3 regions of the Ruegeria sp. YTSC002 genome follow, and region 1 is predicted to be linked to each of the others. Evidence: riboswitches for the same ligand, from Rfam matches in the RefSeq annotation. Region 1 holds a riboswitch; each other region holds the start of a gene.

What was found. Region 1 has a riboswitch for cobalamin ahead of AC2FFD_RS17410 (DUF1636 family protein). Riboswitches for the same ligand answer to the same signal wherever they lie in the genome.
Region 2: linked by a shared signal. The riboswitch ahead of AC2FFD_RS05560 (DUF1636 family protein) and the one ahead of AC2FFD_RS17410 (DUF1636 family protein) in region 1 are both predicted to bind cobalamin.
Region 3: linked by a shared signal. The riboswitch ahead of AC2FFD_RS21360 (DUF4198 domain-containing protein) and the one ahead of AC2FFD_RS17410 (DUF1636 family protein) in region 1 are both predicted to bind cobalamin.

The regions. Positions count from the first base shown of each region.
Region 1 is NZ_JBXWML010000010.1:96,398-99,668, forward strand. It holds gene AC2FFD_RS17405 (SLC13 family permease) at 1-1,024, shown strand, start outside; cobalamin riboswitch at 1,251-1,457, shown strand; gene AC2FFD_RS17410 (DUF1636 family protein) at 1,550-1,924, shown strand; gene cobW (cobalamin biosynthesis protein CobW) at 1,926-2,981, shown strand; gene cobN (cobaltochelatase subunit CobN) at 2,987-3,271, shown strand, end outside.
Region 2 is NZ_JBXWML010000002.1:81,507-84,777, reverse strand. It holds gene AC2FFD_RS05570 (ABC transporter substrate-binding protein) at 1-415, opposite strand, end outside; gene AC2FFD_RS05565 (ABC transporter ATP-binding protein) at 432-1,205, opposite strand; gene AC2FFD_RS05560 (DUF1636 family protein) at 1,202-1,558, opposite strand; cobalamin riboswitch at 1,656-1,852, opposite strand; gene AC2FFD_RS05555 (D-lyxose/D-mannose family sugar isomerase) at 1,952-2,617, opposite strand; gene AC2FFD_RS05550 (carbohydrate kinase family protein) at 2,634-3,271, opposite strand, start outside.
Region 3 is NZ_JBXWML010000019.1:13,146-16,416, reverse strand. It holds gene AC2FFD_RS21365 (ROK family transcriptional regulator) at 1-1,078, shown strand, start outside; cobalamin riboswitch at 1,202-1,400, shown strand; gene AC2FFD_RS21360 (DUF4198 domain-containing protein) at 1,532-2,317, shown strand; gene cbiM (cobalt transporter CbiM) at 2,324-2,935, shown strand; gene AC2FFD_RS21350 (NikL family nickel/cobalt ECF transporter subunit) at 2,932-3,271, shown strand, end outside.

The DNA of each region.
Region 1 (3,271 bases):
GATGGTTCAGGTTTTGACAGCGGAAATTGCAGCGCCGTGTCGGCTGGCCATCGTCGGCCGCCGTTGGGAGGTCGAGAAATTCGCCGAGAAATACGGGCTGACCGTTCTTCCCGACTTGGACGTTTTCGTCGAAGAGTTCGCCCCAACCAATGCAGGCGTGGCCGAGGTGGTCATCACGCCCGACAGCAAGCTGATCGGCAAATGCCCCCGCGAGCTTTTGTTTCGCAAGACCTACGGGATGTCACTGCTGGCCATTCACCGCGGCGAAGAGACGCTGAGCCATGTCGAGACCGAGGATCACGAATCCACTCAGATCGGGCTCGAAAAGTTTCAGGCGGGCGACATGCTCGTGGCGCATACCAGATGGGACAACCTAATGCGGATCAAACGAGATCCGGATTTCGTCGTTGTGACAACGGACTTTCCACAGGACGAGCTGAGGCCGCAAAAAGTCGGCTGGGCCCTGGCATTTTTCGCCATTTCGCTGTCATTGATCCTGTTCACGGATGTCCGGCTTTCACTCTGTCTTCTTACCGGCGCGGTGGGCATGATGTTGACCCGTGTGCTCAGCGTGGATGAGGCATACCGCGCGGTCGGCTGGAACACCGTATTCCTGCTCGCCTGCCTTATACCGTTGGGACAAGCCGTACAGAACACAGGCACCGCTGCGTGGATCGCCCAGCAGATCATGATAATTCTGGACGGCTGGCCGATCTGGTCGCTGCAAACCGGCATCGCCATTCTGGCGACGGCCTTTTCTTTGGTCATGTCAAATGTGGGGGCCACGGTTCTGCTGGTGCCTCTGGCGGTATCGATTGCGATAGCGGCTGGCGGGAATCCGGCCGTCTTTGCCCTGACCGTCGCCATTTCAACATCGAACAGCTTCATCATCCCAACCCATCAGGTAAATGCCTTGATCATGGGGCCGGCAGGATACAAGGTGATGGATTTCGTGCGGTCCGGAGGGATCATGACTGTGCTGTTTCTGGTCGTCTCGCTGCTCATGATCAACGTCATTTATTAGCGCGAGAGGATCCGGGGTATTAGGTGGTCTTTTCCCATCATCGGGACAGGTTCCCTTGAGCCACCCGCTCACCACAGTGTACGACCCTAGCAGAGATACCGTTGGTCGCCGGGCTCATCTCAAGCTGAACCCCGCACGACATGCCGCCCATCGACGCCCACAGGTCGCTTTCTACTCCTCTGCATCATTGTTGCGCGCGACTCGCTTGACAAGCAGGCCAGCGGTGCCGCATGTCCCTTTCGTTGGTGTCGGTGACAGCCGATGAAAAGGGAATGCGTCAACGGTCATGCCGCCAAACGCAGCCGCCCCCGCGACCGTGAACGGAGAGGATGCCCAATGCCACTGGCCCAAAGGCCGGGAAGGCGGGACATCCGACAGAGGCCCGCCTCTGGCATCCGCAAGCCGGGAGACCTGCCAACAACCGAAGTTGAAACCGGGCGGGGTGTTCCGGTGTCGGGTCCGTGACCAATCGTGGCCCGCATGAAACCCCGTCCCCCGCGAAGAGGATTTGGGGGGATGAGAGACATGACCGAGACCACACCAGTCGAGCTGCTGGTCTGTACCACCTGCCGTCGCGGCCTGCCTGTCGAAGATGACGCGCAACGCCCGGGCGCTTTGTTGCACAAGGCCCTGGAACAGGCGGACCTGCCCGACGGTGTCACCCTGAAAGCCGTTGAATGCCTGTCAAACTGCGATCAAGGCTGTTCGATCGTATTGCGCGGCGGGCCGGGCCGCTGGACCTTCGTGTACGAAAACCTGAGCGAAACAGATCATGTCGACGTCATTGTCGACGGTGCGACCAAGTATCTGGCCACTGAAGATGGCTTGGTGAAATGGCGCGAACGCCCCGAACATTTTCGCAAGAACTGTGCCTCGCGCATTCCCCCGATTGGAGCCTGACATGTCGAACCTCGAAAAACTCCCCGTCACAGTGATCACCGGCTTTCTTGGCTCGGGCAAAACCACTTTGGTGCGTCACCTGATGCAGAACCCGCAGGGCAAGCGCCTTGCTGTCGTGGTCAACGAGTTCGGCGATGTAGGCGTCGATGGCGACATCCTGAAATCCTGCGCCATCCCGGATTGCCCGGCGGAAAACATCATGGAACTGGCCAATGGCTGCATCTGCTGCACCGTGGCAGATGACTTCATTCCCACCATCGAGGCCCTGATGGCGCTGGAGCCGCGACCGGATCACATCCTGATCGAAACCTCGGGACTGGCGCTTCCCAAACCGTTGCTCAAGGCGTTCGACTGGCCCGATATCCGTTCCAAGATCACCGTGGACGGCGTTATTGCTCTGGCCGATGCCGAGGCCGTGGCCGCCGGTCGTTTCGCGCCCAATGTCGAAGCGGTGGACGCCCAGCGCATGGCCGATGACTCGATCGACCACGAAACGCCCCTGTCCGAAGTGTTCGAGGATCAGATCTCGTGCGCCGACATCATCCTGCTGACCAAGCCCGACCTCGCCGGCCCCGAAGGCGTGGCGAAGGCGCGCGAGATCATCGCCGCCGAGGCGCCGCGCCCCCTGCCCGTGGTCGAAGTGGCCGAAGGTGCCGTGGACGTTCGCGTCGTGTTGGGTCTGGAAGCCGCCGCCGAGGATGACATGGACGCCCGGCCCTCGCATCACGACGGCCACCATGATCACGAGCATGACGATTTCGAAAGCATCATCGTCGAGTTGCCCGAGCAAGCCGATCCGACCCAACTGGTGGCCAATATCGAGCGTCTGGCGAACGAGCTGAACATCCTGCGGGTCAAAGGGTATGCTGCCGTTCAGGGCAAACCCATGCGCCTGCTGGTTCAGGCGGTCGGTGCGCGGGTACGGCACCAGTATGACCGTCCGTGGGAACCCGGCGAAGAACGCCGTTCGCGTCTGGTCGTCATCGCCGAGCATGACGATATCAAAGAAGCGGAAATCCGCGAAATCCTCGTGGGTGTGCGTGAGGCTGCCGAGTAAGACCCATGCACGTCGTCTTCCGCGAAAGCCACGGGCTCGAGGAAACCGAGACCCCGACCGATCTGGGCCAGAGCCCGGCGGATCTGGTGGTGCTGTCCTTTTCGGACAGCGACCTGGGTGCGTTCGCGGCGGGCTGGCATCGTGGTGGCGGGCCCGAGGGGCGGATGCCCTCGTTGCGGCTGGCCAACCTGACGGCGCTGAAACATCCCCTGTCGGTCGATACCTATGTCGAACAGACGTTGGAGGGCGCCAAGGGCATTCTGATCCGTCTGATCGGCGGGGTTCCCTAC
Region 2 (3,271 bases), on a different contig from region 1:
CGCAGCTTTCGGACAGGATCATGGTCTTGATACCAAAGGGTTCCAGCGTGTCGGGCGTGACGTCACCGCCGGGTTTCATGCCATAGTACCAACCGGCAAAAAACAGATCGGGTTCGACGGCCACAAGGTTTTCAATGGTCGGGTATTTGGGGGCAAGCTCTGGGATATCGCCACGCTGAGCATCAAAATCAGGGCTTGTTTTGTACCAGCCGGTAATTCCGGTAAGCCCCACGATCTTGTCCTGAAGGCCGAGCGCAAAGGCCATATCCGTCATGTTCATGTCATGCACGACCAGACGTTCCGGCGCCGAGTCAAAAGCCAGCGGTTCGCCGCAATTGTCCACGGTGACGCCCTCTGCTGCCGCGCCACCTGCCAAGCCAGCGAAGACGACCACCGGCCAGAGTTTCTGCATCATATGTAAGCTCCTGTTATTATGACAATTTCCGTTTTCGGATATCCAGTGCGGGGATCATGCGGCCTTCGTGCTGAAAGCACAGATAATCCACGCCGAATGTCTCACGTACCCGGTCTGGGGTCAGAACTTCGCCAACAGGCCCGAACCCTGTCAGACGCGTAGCCTTCATCAACGCCACATGGGTGGCGAATTCCGGGATCATGACCAGATCATGGACGATCATGACGACCGTTACCCCCAGATCAGCGACCAGAGACAGCATGTGCCCCTTGGCATCGGGGTCCAGATGGTTGGTTGGCTCGTCCAGAAACAGCAAGGACGGGTTCTGGGCCAACGCGCGCGCGATATGTGCGCGCTGACGTTCTCCGCCGGACAGCTGACCCATCGTTTTGTTGGCAAAATGCGATAGCTCGGTCGTCGTCAGCACCCGTTCAAGATCAGCCTTGTGCTGAGCCACCGAACGTTCGCCCTGAATCGGGATTTGTCCCAGCGCAACGTAGTCTTGCAGGCGCATCCGTCCGTCGGGCATTTCCTGCTGTCCGACCACAGCAATGGAGCGGGCGCGTTGGCGGGCGGACAGGGTACGAAGGCTTTGGCCTTCTATCCAAACATCACCCAAGGCAATCCGTTCAATCCCGCACAGCAGTTTCAATAGAGTGGTCTTACCGGCGCCGTTCGGCCCGGCGATTGCCAGAATTGATCCTTCTTCCAGACGAAAGGATACATCCTGCAACAGGATATCACCATTGAGCGCGTAGTACTCCAGATCCTCGGCAACCAGAAAGCTCATGATGTCCCTCGGGATGGCAAAGCGGGTATTCGCGACAGGGTCTTTGCGAAAAGGGCAGGAGGGCGGTCCGAAGCGCTGGTCCAGCCATCGTCGCTGTCGCCGAACTGGGTCGCGAATTCGACCAGGGCATCCAGGTCGTGTGATGTCTTAATGTCGCCGAACAGGTACTGCGCTTTGCCTGCGGCCTGAAATCCGACGGTCATGGCCCGTTCACAACCTGCCATGCAGGCCACCATTCGGGTTTCAAAACCGTCAGGCAGCTGAGCATCCAGCGCGTCTTGCGCAGCCTCGGCAGACATCGTCCCCTGACATGTTGAACAGATCAGAACGTAGTGATCAGAATAGCAGGTCATTGCCGTCTCCGTCGTTTGCCAGATGCAGACAGAGGGCACATACCCAGATATTACGCAAACGCGCCATCAAGCCTCCTTCGGGGACGCCCCGCCCCGGGTTGGTTACCATGCGATGGCAGGTCTCCTGACTTGCGGGTCAAGGCTCGGCCCACCTTCCCAACCCATACGGGTCAGTGGTGAAGTGGCGTCGCTCTCCGCTTACAGTTGCGGGGGCAGTCACGGACTTGGCACATTCCAGCGCCGCACCGTGTTCCCATTTTCATCCCTTACGGAACCATCCCGCTCAGCTAGTCCGGCTATGCCAGACTTGTCAAGCGGCAGGCGAAAGGGTGGTGGATGGAATTGCAACAGTTGAGCCAGCGATCCTGCTGCGCCAGCCCGGACCGAACGGTGTCAATAGTCTGATACAAGAAGAAAATCCGGATCGGTATCTTCCTCGACCTTCGAAAACCGTGGGATCGGCTCTTCGAACACATTGTCCGTACGGTCGTCATTCACGGTCGATACCTCGCCAATAAGGCAATCGCCGCGCTCGGCCCAGAAAGCGTGCCAGATGCCGGGCATCAAAGTTACGCTTTGCCCCGGCTTCAGCCGCAAGTGTTCTCCGGGTTGCAAGGTTACAGGGCAGGCATCGCTTGGGACCGTCACCGGATTGTCGCGGTCGACGCCACCGTTTGGATCCGACGCATGAATTTCCAGAACGAGGTCGCCGCCGCCCCGGTTGATGATGTCTTCTGCCTTGACGATATGCCGGTGCATCGGAGAAAGCTGATTGTCTTTCGAGATCAACAGTTTTTCCGCATAGAGCATCCCGCGCCCGGATTTCAGATCCTTCGCCTCGCCATTGCGCAGAGTGAACAGAAACAGTCCAAGTTCGTCGAAACGGCCTTGTGCGTAATCGGTTATGTCCCATCCCAACCCGCGGCCGCGGATCGTTTCCGCCAGAGGGCTGCGCATTTTCTCGGGCGACCAATCCGCAAAGGGTGGCAACACGGCACCGAAGGACTGAATGAATGCTTGTGCCTGGGTCTTGATACGGTTGATTTCGGAACGTTTCATCATGCTATCCCGCAGGTCAAAGTTCGTGCGCCCAGGGGGGTTCCGCCCCGGCTCGGGAAACGGTCACGGCCGCCACGTCAGCGCCCAGTTCCATGGCTGCTTGCAGGCTTTCAGCCGTCAATCCGCGCAGACCTGATTTGGTCAGATGCCCTGCACGGCTGAGACCGGTCAGGACGCCGGCGTTGAACGTGTCACCTGCGCCGATCGTGTCGACCACTTCAACGGGCTTCACAGGAACCGAGACTTCGGAACCATCCGCCAGATAGCCGTGCGCCCCGTCGCTGCCACGCGTGACGATGACAACGGAAGGACCCGCCTGCAACAGCACAGACGCCTTCGCGGCTTCGGATTCAGCGCCCGGAATGATCCAGTCCAGGTCCTCGTCTGAAACCTTGACGATATCCGCTTGTGAGATCATGCGGTTCAAACGCGCTCTGAACCGGGTTTGATCCTTGATGAAACCCGGGCGGATATTCGGATCCAGCATCACCGCCCGGTCGGAACCGTGGCGGTCCAGAAGGGCGGCATAGGCATCTGCGCAAGGTTCACAGGCAAGGCTGATTCCGCCGAGATACAGGGCAGAGACAGCAGGAAGCTGATCGGGCATGTCTTCGGGCAGCAACATCCGGCCCGCGGTGTTTTCATCAACAAAGC
Region 3 (3,271 bases), on a different contig from region 1:
TCAGGCCCTTGCGAAGTCCGAACTCGCGCGCATGACGGGACTGTCGGCACAAACGGTTTCCGTCATCATGCGTCAATTGGAAAAGGATGGGTTGCTTCTGCGCGGTGAACCGGTCCGCGGGAAAGTCGGGCAACCTTCCGTTCCCATGCGTCTCAACCCGGATGGTGCGTTTTTCTTTGGGCTCAAGGTCGGGCGCCGCAGTACCGAGCTGGTTTTGACTGACTTTGTGGGAAACGTACGGCAACGCAAGCGGCGAACCTATGACTATCCAACGCCGAAAGCCACTTTGGAGTTTTCCACGCAGAGTCTGGGCAAAATGATGTCATCCATGTCGCCCGAGGCCAAAGGCAGGATTGCGGGTCTTGGAATTGCCATGCCTTTCTACCTGTGGGACTGGGCCCAGGCCCTTCAGGTTCCTCAGGAAGAAATGGACCCGTGGCGCGTATCAGACCTGAAGGCTGACCTGGCTGGTCGCCTCGATATGCCGGTTTTTCTGCAAAATGACGCAACGGCGGCTTGTGGTGCGGAACTGGTATTCGGTCCGGCCGATGGACCAAGGGATTTTCTGTACTTCTATATCGGGTTTTTCATTGGCGGCGGTGTGGTTCTCAATGGCGCGATCTTTTCGGGGCGTGGAAACTCGGGGGCGATCGGCCCCCTGCCTGTGCCGGATGGTACGGGCGGTGTCAGGCCGCTTATCGACGTGGCCAGCCTTTATGTGCTCGAGCGTGCGATCACGACAGCAGGGGCGACCTCGCAGTCTTTATGGGAAACGACCGAACGTTGGGATGTGCCAAATGTTCAACTGGAAAACTGGTTGAAACGGACGGCGAGCGGGATTGCCCATGCGATTGTCTCATCCTGTAGCCTGATAGATTTCGAATGCGTGAAGATTGACGGCTGGATGCCGCAGGAAATCAAGGCGAGTTTGGTTGAAATGGTCGAAGACAAACTGTCCAAGCTGAACCTGACCGGTCTTGAGCGCCCCGTGGTGCTGGAAGGGACCGTGGGCCCGGAAGCACGCTCACTGGGTGCGGCAAGCCTGCCGTTGTCGGAAAGGTATCTTTCAGAAGCTTAGGCATGAAATCATCCTGCTGCCTGGGATTTTTCACGAAGTCGATTTACCCGCCCGAACTGCCGAATTCAGCTTTTTTCGACGGCCACGGCACATTTTCGTTGACCGAGGGCTGAGTTGTCTGGCAAGCCGCTCGGCATGTCCGGTTCCGGGGCTTGCTCTGGAATCAATAGGGAATGCGGTGCGGGCTCAGGCCCAATTCCGCAACTGCACCCGCAACTGTAAGCGGCGAGCAGGGCTGAAACGCCACTGGGGTTTGCCCGGGAAGGCCAGTCCAACGCTTTGACCCGCAAGTCAGGATACCTGCCGGACATGTGCCCTCTAATGGGCACTCCTAATCGGCGACGGGATGTGCGTCGGACCAGGATGCCTGAAAGGGTAATTTGGCGTCGAATGTCCTGTGGTCAAAACGAATTTCGCGCCGGGATTGGCGCGACGGGACAAGGACGACTGTTCATGAAAACGCTGCTCAGTGCAGCCGCTGCCGTGATGGCACTTCCTGCCATGGCAAATGCGCATTTCCTTTTGGAATACACCACCGACACCATGATCGAGAAACCGGGTGACGTGCCGGTCAAGCTGATTTTCTGGCATCCGTTCGAAAACGGCCATGTCATGGATCTGGAAAAGCCGCAGGAATTCTATGTGATCCACAACGGTGAAAAGACCGATTTGCTGGATACGCTGGAACCTATCCGGTTCACCGGCGGGCAAAACGAGGGCGCGGCGTTCAAAGGCAGTGTCCCGGTCAAACGGTCGGGTGACTATGTGCTGGTGACGGTTCCTCAGCCTTACTATGAAGAATCCGAAGACATCTATATCCAACAGCTCACCAAAGCCTTCCTGAACCGCAACGAATTACCGACCGACTGGATGAATCCCGTGGGTCTGCCGACCGAGATTGTCCCGCTGAACAAGCCGACCAACATCATCGCGGGTTCAACCTTCACGGGCCGTGTGCTGGCTGATGGTCAGCCGGTTGCGGGGGCCGAGATCGAGATCGAATACATGGCCGCCGAACCCGACATGGACAGCGCGGCCGCTTCTGCACCGAAAGTGTCCCCTATGCCGGGTGGTGCGGTGGTCGCCATATCTGACGACAACGGGTATTTTTCGTTCGGCGTTCCAAAAGCCGGCTACTGGGGTTTCGCAGCACTTGGATCCGGTCCGGCAACCGAACATGAGGGCAAAGAACTCAGCCAGGATGCGGTGATCTGGATTCGCGCCTGGGATCTGGAGTAACCCCGAATGCACATCGTCGACGGAGCCCTTTCCAACCCGGTTGTTGTTGGCGGCGCCATAGCGGCCGCGGGTGGGATCGCCATGGGTCTCAGGTCTCTGGATCTTGATCGCATCCCCACTGCCGGTGTGTTGTCAGCCAGTTTCTTCGTAGCATCGTTGATCCACGTACCCATTGGTCCGTCGTCGGTCCATTTGATCCTCAACGGCATGGCCGGGCTGCTGCTTGGTTGGGCCGCATTCCCGGCTTTGTTCGTCGGGCTTTTGTTACAGGCGGTCTTTTTCGGCTTTGGCGGGTTGACGGTGCTGGGGATCAACACCGTCAATATCGCCCTGCCCGCGGTGGTGGCCGGAATGCTGTTCGGTCGTCTGATCGCGCGCGGGACACCTTTGCATGGTGCGATTTGGGGTGGTGTCGGCGGCGCATTTGCAATTGCGGCGACAACCGGCATGGTCGCGATTTCCCTGGCGCTGTCGGGGGATGAGTTCCTGCCCGCTGCCAAGCTTGTTTTCTTCGCCCATATTCCAGTCATGGCCATCGAGGCGATTTTGACCGGGTTCGCCGTCTTGTTGGCGCGCAAGGTCAAGCCCGAACTGTTTTTCAGAGGAGCAACCACATGAAGCATCTGGTTGTCATACTGGCTGTGTGCTGTGCGCCCGTGCCTGCCTTGGCGCACAAGGTCATAGCCGGCGTTTTCGAGTCGGGAGACGTGATCGAGGGCGAGATCGGCTTTTCCAACGGTGATATGGCAAGCGGGACCGAGGTCATTGTCACCGGCCCGGACGGGGCCGAGCTGGGTCGATCGGTCACGGATGCGGACGGTTTCTTTGTCTACACGCCGACCTCGGCCGTGGCGCACACCTTCTTTGCCGACCTTGGCGCCGGGCATGTGGCCGAAGTCACGATGTCTGCCGAAGATGTCGCGCGGGTCATGGGCGTTGCCGTGGCAGAAACCG